3 regions of the Paenibacillus sp. S33 genome follow, and region 3 is predicted to be linked to each of the others. Evidence: riboswitches for the same ligand, from Rfam matches in the RefSeq annotation. Region 3 holds a riboswitch; each other region holds the start of a gene.

Region 1 (3,281 bases), 3.4 Mb from region 3:
ACAAGACGGATGATGCCGGCATTAAATAGCATGCCAGTCTTCAGGGCATCCACTCCAAGGTCTAATCCTACGGCTTCGATCTGTTCCGCTGTTGCTTCCTCTGGTAGCGGATATACGCCGTGGACTCCTAAGGTATTCTGTACGGTAACGGCTGTAATAGCCGACATGCCGTACACGCCAAGTTCTTGAAAGGTTTTGAGATCAGCTTGAATTCCGGCCCCGCCGCCACTGTCCGAACCAGCAATCGTCAGCGCTCTGGGTACACGAACGTCTGTCATCGCGCACCACCTGCTGCTGTTGTTCCGGCTTCATGGATAGAGACATGCCCCTCTAGTGAACCTGTATGCAGTTTGGCCAGCTCGTCGAGAAAGGCAATCTGGAAGCTGCCGGGCCCCAGCTCTGCGGTACGTGCTGCGGCTCGAGAAGCTGCTGCACCGTAAAATGCCAAACCTGCTGTACCTGCGAGCAGCAGGTTGGGTTCAACAGCTGCAAAGGCACCTAACACAGAGGTCAGCAGGCAGCCTGCTCCGGTTACCTTCGTGAGCAGCGCGTCTCCGCCGCTAATCATTCGTGCTTCGGCCCCATCGGTGATGACGTCCTCTTTTCCAGTAATGACAACCATCGTATTGAACGTTCGAGCAACCCGAATTGCCAGATCGACATGGCCGCTGTCAGCACTGTCACCGACATCTACGCCTTTAATCTCACGCGCTTCTCCAACAAGATGTGCGACTTCGGCTGCATTGCCCCGCACCAATGAGATTTTGACTTCACTCAGGATTCGCAGTGCCGATTCAGTTCTAAAGCTCGTTGCTCCCGCACCGACCGGATCTAGCAGCACCGGAACACCGTGTGCATTCGCCGATTGTCCAGCAATGATCATGGCATCCACCAGTTCGCGGTTCAGTGTACCGATGTTTAACACGACGGCGCCTGCTATTTTTGCCATATCTGCTACTTCCTCAGGTGCATAGGCCATCACCGGGGAGGCGCCCAATGCATACAGACCGTTGGCCGTAAAGTTGGTGACTACCACATTGGTCATATTGTGAACGAGGGGTTTGCTGTTTTGTACCTTCGTCAGGAGATCCGAATAACTTTTTTTCCATGTACTCATAATGATTATCCTCTCTATAGTTGGTGGTTCAACAGGGCATTAACCGTACTTCACACATTGAATCGCCAGGCTGACTATTCCAAGACCGCTGCCTGCATCTGGACCGGCCATTCTTCCTGCTTATAAGCCATATCCCAGAACTTATATTCCAGCTGGCAGCTCAGTATAAAATGCTCAATCATCCGCTCCCGCTCAGCAGCCGTTGCGTCTTTCGCCCAAGCATCTACACGTTCTCGGAACTTGTGTGTTGTATCATCAAGCTGGTCTCCATAGAAGCCCATCCATTCATAGAACGGATGAGACTCATCCGGCTTTACTTCATCCAGCAGCCTGCGACCAATCTCGGCATACGTCCACATACATGGCAGCAGCACAGCCAAGATCTCGCCCAGGCTACCCTCATGCGCAACTGTCAGCATGTGACGGATATAGTGATGAGCCGACGGAGCGAGCGGATATCCCTGCAACTCTTCATAGGTCACCCCTGCGACAGCACAGAAATTTTGATGCGGATGAACCTCGCTGTGGAGAATAAAAGAGATTTGTTCATTAAATACAGCCATATCCTCCCGATTCGTGCATTTGGAGATTGCGATACCGTATATCCGCATGTAGGCGTTCAAATATTCAAAGTCCTGTTTTACATAGTGAATCAGCTGTCCCCTTGTCAAACTTCCTTCAGCAATACCTCTCACAAAGGGGTGCTCAAAAATCGCTTGAAAAATGCCGTCCGCCTGCCGACGGAGTTCTTGTGTAAAACTCAATTTCCCCACCTCCATCAAATTGAAGAGCAAGAAGTCCTGTAAGAATATAATTCCGGAACAACGCTAAAAAGCCGCCCCGGAAAAATGGGAGCGGCTTCAACAATAGGCCCAATACGCAAAAAAACGTTTGAAACCTTATATACGAAGGCTCCACTTTCCTACGCTAGTACGAACTAGATCAGGTTCAAAGGGTCCAAGATACGTTCTTGTCTCAGCCATAGCGGCTCCCCTAGTGGACTTCTATTCTTTTGACTATTACTGTACATACGTTCATACGCTATGTCAAACATAGTGTGCAAAATATGAAATTTCCTCTAGTTAGGTGTTTTGAGCTTAGTGAGGGTGATGAATTACACTTTCCACAGCTTTGACCTTGGCATATTCCGGTTTCCACATTGCATCTCGTATAGCTTGTTCCACATCTGAAATGTGCGCCTGAGCTACCTGATCCTGTATCGCGGCTTTTGCAACCGCAATCGCAACAGCGTACGAAACTTCGCGTAATTTTCGGATATGAGGGAGTAGCGCACCGCCAGGCGTATTCGAATCTACACCATTGGCAACAGCAACTGCTGCCGCTGTAAACATCGCAGGGGTAATCCTTTTGGCTTTAACCACAATCGCACCCAGACCCAGTCCCGGAAAAACAAAGGCATTGTTCGCCTGTCCAATCTCAAATTTCGTACCGTTATAGGTGACGGGCTCAAAAGGACTTCCGGTTGCAATCAATGCTTTGCCATCGGTCCACCGTATCAAATCCTCGGGTACTGCTTCTGCAAGGTTTGTAGGATTGGACATGGGCATAATGACCGGGCGTTCTACATGTTTCGCCATCTCCTTGATGATCTCTTCAGAAAAGGCACCTGCTACACCGGAAGTTCCAATCAATATCGTAGGCTTCACCTGACGAATGACCTCTAGCAGTGGTATTTTGCCGTCACCCGACCGGGTCCATGAGCTGACTTCATCCTTTTTGCGCACATATGGTTTCTGATACTCCAATACGTCTTCCATATCTTCCATTAACAGCCCGCGATAATCAAAGGCCCAAAAGGACTTGAAGGAATCTTCTGCGGAAAGGCCGTCCTCGATCATAGCACCCCGAATTTGATCAGCATTACCGATTCCTGCTGCCCCTGGACCGAAAACAAGTATTTTTTGTTCACGCAGCGGAGTCTTGGTGACACCCACCGCCGAAAGAATCGCAGCCAAGGTCACCGCTCCTGTACCTTGTATATCATCGTTGAAGGTGAGTATACTTTGACCGTATTTTCCTATAATATGGCGTGCATTTACGCTACCCACGTCTTCCCAATGTAAAAGCGCCTTTGGGAATTGCGCTAACGTTTTGCTGATAAAAGTATCAATAAACTGGTTATAGGCTTCTCCGCGAACCCGTT
Region 2 (3,281 bases), 2.1 Mb from region 3:
TCAGCTAACTATGAAAAGTTTCTTGAAATGGCGGATCTGAACAAAGCTCAGCATATTGATGCTTATGAGAAGCAACAGGACTTTATTAAGAAACAGGAAGATTTTATTCAGCGTAATAAAGCGCGTGCTTCTACCTCAGGCCGAGCAAAGAGCCGTGAAAAGCAGCTTGATCGGATCGAACGTATTGATAAGCCTGAAGAAGCCGCAAAACCAACCTTTCAATTCAAAGAGGCACGTGCAAGCGGAAAGACGGTATTTGAGGGTATTGATTTTGAGATTGGTTATACACATGCCCTTTTGCCTAAGATGTCCATGACGATTGAACGTGGCGAAAAAATTGCAATTGTCGGCTACAACGGTGTCGGTAAATCGACATTGCTCAAAACCATATTGGGAAAAATTCCGCCAATCAGTGGAAAAACCTATCAAGGTGATTTTTTGCAGCCCGCTTATTTTGAGCAGGAAGTAAAGGCAGAGAAAATTACACCGATTGACGATGTGTGGAATGAATTTCCGCATTTGAACCAGCATGAAGTACGAGCGCATTTGGCGCGCTGCGGTTTGAAAAATGAGCATATCACACGTCCGCTATCTGCGCTTAGTGGTGGAGAACAGGCTAAAGTCCGTCTTTGCAAACTGTTAATGCGTGAAAGCAACTGGGTATTGTTCGATGAGCCTACCAACCACTTGGATGTTAAAGCAAAGGATGAGCTGAAACGTGCCTTAAAGGAATACAAAGGGACCGTATTGCTTGTATCTCACGAACCGGACTTTTACGAGGATTGGGTAACCAAAACGTGGAATGTGGAAGAGTGGTCAAGTAAAGTTAACTAAACTCAATTAAATCCAGTTCTGCATATTTCACACGAAGTGGGGTTTGCAGAATTAGGAAAATATGCTAAGCTATCTTTAGCTTATACAATAAAATAGTCACACTAGGGGAGCCGCCCATGCGGCTGAGACGGAATAAATGGATTTCGGACCCTTTGCACCTGATCTGGGTTATGCCAGCGTAGGGAAGTGAGCGCCGTACAAACAAGGCAACACCATCTTTATTTTGTTTGTGCGTGGGACGATACACGTATACGGATATCATGGTCCGTTCGATTATTGGACGTTCGTTAAACCACTTCCTTGGGGAAGTGGTTTTTTTGCGTTTCGTTCATTTTAAGTTGTCGAGCTTCCGTAGACGGATTCACATACAATCCCCTTTCATTACTGCTGGTAGACGTGGCTGCTAAGCTTAGATCCTTTAATCCAATGTGAGGTGAAGACAAAATCGAATTACACGCAATTTCGATGGAAAAGGGCACTTTTGCACAAGCCGCCCGAGTGGCTGCTATGATTTGTCCGTATGTTCATTATGTACACGCACGTTTAAAACAGAATGGTGCCTCTGCATTGCTTTCTTTGACTCGCAGCATGGTGGAGCAGGAAGTGCCTTTGCAACAAATTGTAGTAAATGATCGTGTGGATGTAGCTTTACTTACTTTGGTTGGAACCGTCCAGCTACCAGCTAATGGATTACCTGTTGTGGATGTGAAAAGCCTACTTTCAAAGAGTACACGCTGTGGAGTGTCTGTGCATTCCTTGGAGGAGGCGCAGACTGCCGAGCAGGCAGGAGCAGATTATGTACTTTATGGTCACGTATATGAGACCCATTGTAAGCCCGGTATTGTACCGCGGGGTTTAGCTCAGCTTGAACATATTTGCAGGCTGTCGAACATTCCGGTGATCGCGCTGGGCGGCATACAACCGCACCATATCCCGGAGCTTTATATGGCCGGAGCAAGCGGAATTGCGGTGATGTCTGGTATATGGGAGGCTGAGTCGCCCGTTGCAGCTGCGATGGAATATAGGCGAATGGCAGATCTTGTAGTTCACAGCTTGTAGCGAGAAAACGAGAGTAGAGGCAAGCTGAAAGCAGAATGGTTTATGGAGAGGAGACACGGAACAAATGCTAAAGATACACACAGAGGCAAGAGCGATAGGACATGCTGAATGCTTGGTCATAGGTGGAGGTGTCATCGGCAGTTCCATTGCTTATCATGTGGCCAAGGAGGGAAGAAGTACGATCATGCTGGAACGATTGATCCCGGGTGAGGGAGCCTCAGGAGCAGCGGTTGGAATGCTGGCAGCGGAAAGTGAAGAGTTCACCGACTCTGAGCTGGCACGATTTGCTCGCAGAAGTCGAGATGCATTCCCTGAGCTTGTCTGTGATCTGGAGCGTTTGTCGGGTATTTCGGTGGAATTCCGTACAGAAGGATTTGTGACCCCTTTCCGTACGGAAACTGAAGGCCAAAAACGCTGGAAAGCTGCTAAAACGCGAGAGGATGATTGTCCTATCTGGTGGGATGCGAGGGAATTGGCCCGACGAATTCCAGGTTTGGATGAACAAGCGATCGGAGCAATATATCGTTCAAAGGAGACACAAGTGGCTCCTGTCCAGCTTTGTCGTGCTTATGCAGGTGCTGCTGCGGTGCTGGGAGCAACGGTATGGTCTAGTACACGGGCAGAGCAACTGGTCATACAGGATGGTCGAGTTTGCGGTGTCCGAACAGATAGTGGCTTTTTTTCCTGCGATCAGGTCATTATTGCTGGAGGCTTGGATAGCATGAAATTACTGGCGCAGGTTGGGTTTGAATATCCACTTTATCCGGTCAAGGGCGAAGCGGTAGCGGTCTCCTTGAAGGATCACCCATTAGAATACACCATTTATGCTGATGATATTTACCTCGTGCCTAAACAGAATAACGAGCTTTGGATTGGGGCAACGAGCCTTCCGCATCAATATGACGAAGAAGTGACCGTAGGAGGCTTGGAGGGGTTGCTGGCACGTGCCTCTGCCTGGCTGCCGCGCGTCCGTGAAGCTTCTTTTATACGCGCTTGGGCGGGCTTACGGCCGCAGGCTGCATCAGGTCATCCTTTTATAGGTACTGTTCCTGGGGTCGAGGGCGTATATGCTGCGGTCGGGCATTATCGCAACGGTGTCCTGCTGAGTGATGCTACCGGGCGTGCGATGGCAGCTATGCTTAATGGAGCTGGTGCAGCAGAACTTGGGATAAGTAGTTTTTCTTCTGAGCTCCTCAAGGAGAAAAGCTTATGAAGCTGACGATTAACGGCCAGAGCATGACCTTTTCTAATCGAATCACTCATGTGAATCAATTGCTACATGAGCTTGATGTAAAGGTGAAAACCGTAGTGGTGGAGCTGAACCGGCATATACTGAGCCGTGAAGATCATGATGAAGCGGTACTGAAGGATGGAGATTGCCTAGAGAT
Region 3 (3,281 bases):
GCAAATTCGGATCTTGGCCTGACGGAGATTGCCTCCAAAATTGGTCTACATAAAAGCACGGTTCATCGGCTGCTGACTACGTTGGAGGATCGGGGCTTTGTCGTTCGGAATGCCGAAACGGAAAAATATCGACTTGGCTTCCGCATTTGGGAGCTATCCACGCATTTGTCCCAAAGTGACGAGCCGGCGGTGCTGTTACAACCTGCAATGGAAGGACTACGTGACCGTCTGGGGGAGACGGTCAGCTTGTACTTACGGGACGGCAGCATGCGTATTCGCATACAAGCCGTGCAGAGCAATCAGGCGATCCGCAGGGTCGCGCCTGTAGGTGCGCGTATGCCGCTGGCTGTAGGGGCCTCCAGCAAGGTGCTGGCGGCCTTTATGCCGCCGCAGGAGCTGGAAGCCCTGCTAAGCGGGGATGAATGGCCGCCCTCAGTAGACCCGGAGGTCTATAAAGCCCAGCTGCAGGACATTCGCGAGAAGGGCTATGCGACCAGCTATGAAGAACGGGAGCCAGGGGCTGCTGCTGTGGCAGCGCCAATTGTGAACCGGAAGGGACAGGTCACTGCGGCTTTATCTGTATCCGGCCCGGTCAGTCGACTTGCACCCGAGACGCTACATGACTTTGCTCCGATTTTGATCGAAGCGGCGAAGGAAATGGGGCTTATGCTCCCGTAACAAGAATGAACACAGTTGAAGCAAGCAGAGTGATTTGATGGGGAACGTCTCCTTGGTAAAGGGAACCTAAAAGGGTTGCCAAAGCCATAAATTTGAAGTAGTCTGGTAAGGAAGGCGGTATGTTTGTTATATCCGCCTCATGTGAATAAAGTATCACAGTTACTGGGGGAGCCTGTAATGCCGGGCTGAGATGGAATCGTGCAAGATTCCGGACCCTTTGCACCTGATCTGGATCATACCAGCGTAGGGAAGTAATCGGCCATTGAAATGTATACGCGGCTGCTGTCTTCAGTGGCGCATTGGAATGGATTATTCCATATGCGCATTGTCTGAATAGCTGCCTCGTTAGATTAGCCGGTTCCCTGGGGAACCGGCTTTTTTGCATAGATCAGCGCCACCCTGGGAATGGTTCCGGATCGGTGTGTCATTTCATCGAAACGGGAGGAATGGACAATGAAGTCGACAGAAGCAGAAGGAACAAAAAAAGTTGAGGTAGAGAAGACAAGCGGGGAGCAAGCCAGTGGGGTAACGCCCTTTCCAGGAAGCCGTAAGGTATATATTCAAGGCTCGCGGCCGGACATTGCCGTGCCAGAGCGCGAAATTGCTCTTCATCCTACACATACGCCGCAGGGCACGGAGCATCATGAGCCATTGCGTGTATATGATACAAGCGGTCCCATGACCGACGAAGCCTATCAGGTCGATATCCGTCAGGGCCTGCCTCCATTACGGCGAGCTTGGGCCCTGGAACGGGGCGATGTGGAGGCTTACGAGGGACGCGCCGTCCAGCCGGAGGATAATGGACTGAAACCTGGCTCCAAACGGGAGACAGTGGAATTTCCCGGCGTGACCAATCGTCCGCTTCGTGCTTCGCAAGGGCGTACAGTGACGCAAATGCATTATGCGCGGCAAGGGATTATTACGCCCGAAATGGAATTTGCGGCGATCCGTGAAGGGGTGGAGCCTGAGTTTGTACGGCAGGAATTGGCGGCTGGACGAGCCATTTTGCCTTCGAATATCAATCACCCGGAAAGTGAGCCAATGGTCATTGGGCGTCATTTTCACGTGAAGATCAATGCGAACATTGGTAATTCTGCGGTTACCTCCTCCATCGAGGAGGAAGTGGAGAAAATGACTTGGGCTGTGCGTTGGGGCTCGGATACGGTTATGGACCTGTCCACAGGCCATAATATCCATACAACACGTGAATGGATCATTCGGAATTCTCCTGTACCGATTGGGACTGTGCCGCTGTATCAGGCACTTGAAAAGGTGAACGGTGAAGCAGAGGCGCTGACGTGGGAGTTGTATCGCGATACGCTGATTGAGCAGGCGGAGCAGGGAGTGGACTATTTTACAATTCATGCGGGTGTATTGCTGCGGTATATTCCGATGACGGCGAATAGAATGACGGGAATTGTGTCCCGGGGTGGGTCAATCATGGCAGCCTGGTGCCTTGCGCACCATCAGGAGAATTTTTTGTATACACATTTTGAAGAAATTTGCGAAATTATGAAAGCCTATGATGTGGCCTTTTCTCTCGGGGATGGTCTACGTCCGGGTAGTATCTATGATGCGAATGATGAAGCACAGTTTGCAGAGCTGGAAACGTTGGGCGAGCTAACGCAAATCGCATGGAAGCATGATGTTCAGGTCATGATTGAAGGGCCGGGACATGTCCCTATGCATAAAATCAAAGAGAATGTGGATTTACAAATGGAGATTTGTAAGGAAGCTCCTTTCTATACCTTGGGACCGCTCACGACGGATATTGCCCCTGGATATGATCATATTACCTCAGCCATCGGGGCGGCGATGATCGGTTGGTTCGGGACGTCCATGCTGTGTTATGTTACGCCTAAGGAGCATTTGGGTCTGCCCAACAAGGATGATGTCCGTGAGGGTGTCATTACCTACAAAATTGCGGCACATGCTGCCGATCTGGCCAAGGGGCATCCACGGGCGCAGCAGCGGGATGATGCTTTGTCCAAGGCGCGCTTTGAGTTCCGCTGGCGGGATCAGTTCAATCTGTCGCTTGATCCCGAGCGTGCCTTATCCTACCATGATGAAACGCTACCGGCAGAGGGCGCCAAGGAAGCACATTTTTGCTCAATGTGCGGCCCTAAATTTTGTAGTATGCGTATCACTCAGGACATTCGCGCCTATGCAGCGGATAAGGGGCTGGACACTCAAGAAGCAGTAGCCGCGGGGATGCGCGAGAAGGCAGAGCAGTATCGGGATGGAGGTCAGTAAAACGAACGTGGGAGTTTAGGGACAAATGAATTAAAAAAGCCGTGGTTCTCTACAGTCGATGTAGGAAACTACGGCTTTTTAGCATATGTAAAGCGGATCATGCAACCGGATAAACGGCGCCTTATTTTTTACCCATTTTTTCATTTAAAATATCCTGAAAGCTGAGCTTCTTTTCCGAGCTATCTTCTTTCTTCTGCATACTCACCGCGTTGGCACGTTGGTATTGGTGGTGAAAGGGCATCAGGGTGTGGACGGTTAAGTTCATTGTATTCATGTAGGTCATTCCTCCAATTCCATATTGTCAAATTCAGATTGAGTTGCTTAGGACGTCTGTATAGGACTATTTGTAT

The links. Region 3 has a riboswitch for thiamine pyrophosphate ahead of thiC (phosphomethylpyrimidine synthase ThiC). Riboswitches for the same ligand answer to the same signal wherever they lie in the genome.
Region 1: another riboswitch for thiamine pyrophosphate. It lies ahead of tenA (thiaminase II); the one in region 3 lies ahead of thiC (phosphomethylpyrimidine synthase ThiC).
Region 2: another riboswitch for thiamine pyrophosphate. It lies ahead of ACWGXJ_RS13595 (thiamine phosphate synthase); the one in region 3 lies ahead of thiC (phosphomethylpyrimidine synthase ThiC).

The regions. Positions count from the first base shown of each region.
Region 1 is NZ_JBSIEZ010000001.1:4,251,824-4,255,104, reverse strand. Features, by position in the region: gene thiD (bifunctional hydroxymethylpyrimidine kinase/phosphomethylpyrimidine kinase) at 1-278, opposite strand, end outside; gene thiM (hydroxyethylthiazole kinase) at 275-1,117, opposite strand; gene tenA (thiaminase II) at 1,192-1,881, opposite strand; TPP riboswitch at 2,020-2,122, opposite strand; gene ACWGXJ_RS19300 (oxaloacetate-decarboxylating malate dehydrogenase) at 2,215-3,281, opposite strand, start outside.
Region 2 is NZ_JBSIEZ010000001.1:2,975,394-2,978,674, reverse strand. Features, by position in the region: gene ACWGXJ_RS13600 (ABC-F family ATP-binding cassette domain-containing protein) at 1-834, shown strand, start outside; TPP riboswitch at 928-1,036, shown strand; gene ACWGXJ_RS13595 (thiamine phosphate synthase) at 1,300-1,893, shown strand; gene thiO (glycine oxidase ThiO) at 1,958-3,106, shown strand; gene thiS (sulfur carrier protein ThiS) at 3,103-3,281, shown strand, end outside.
Region 3 is NZ_JBSIEZ010000001.1:838,181-841,461, forward strand. Features, by position in the region: gene ACWGXJ_RS03925 (IclR family transcriptional regulator) at 1-678, shown strand, start outside; TPP riboswitch at 833-945, shown strand; gene thiC (phosphomethylpyrimidine synthase ThiC) at 1,132-2,931, shown strand; gene ACWGXJ_RS03935 (hypothetical protein) at 3,053-3,205, opposite strand.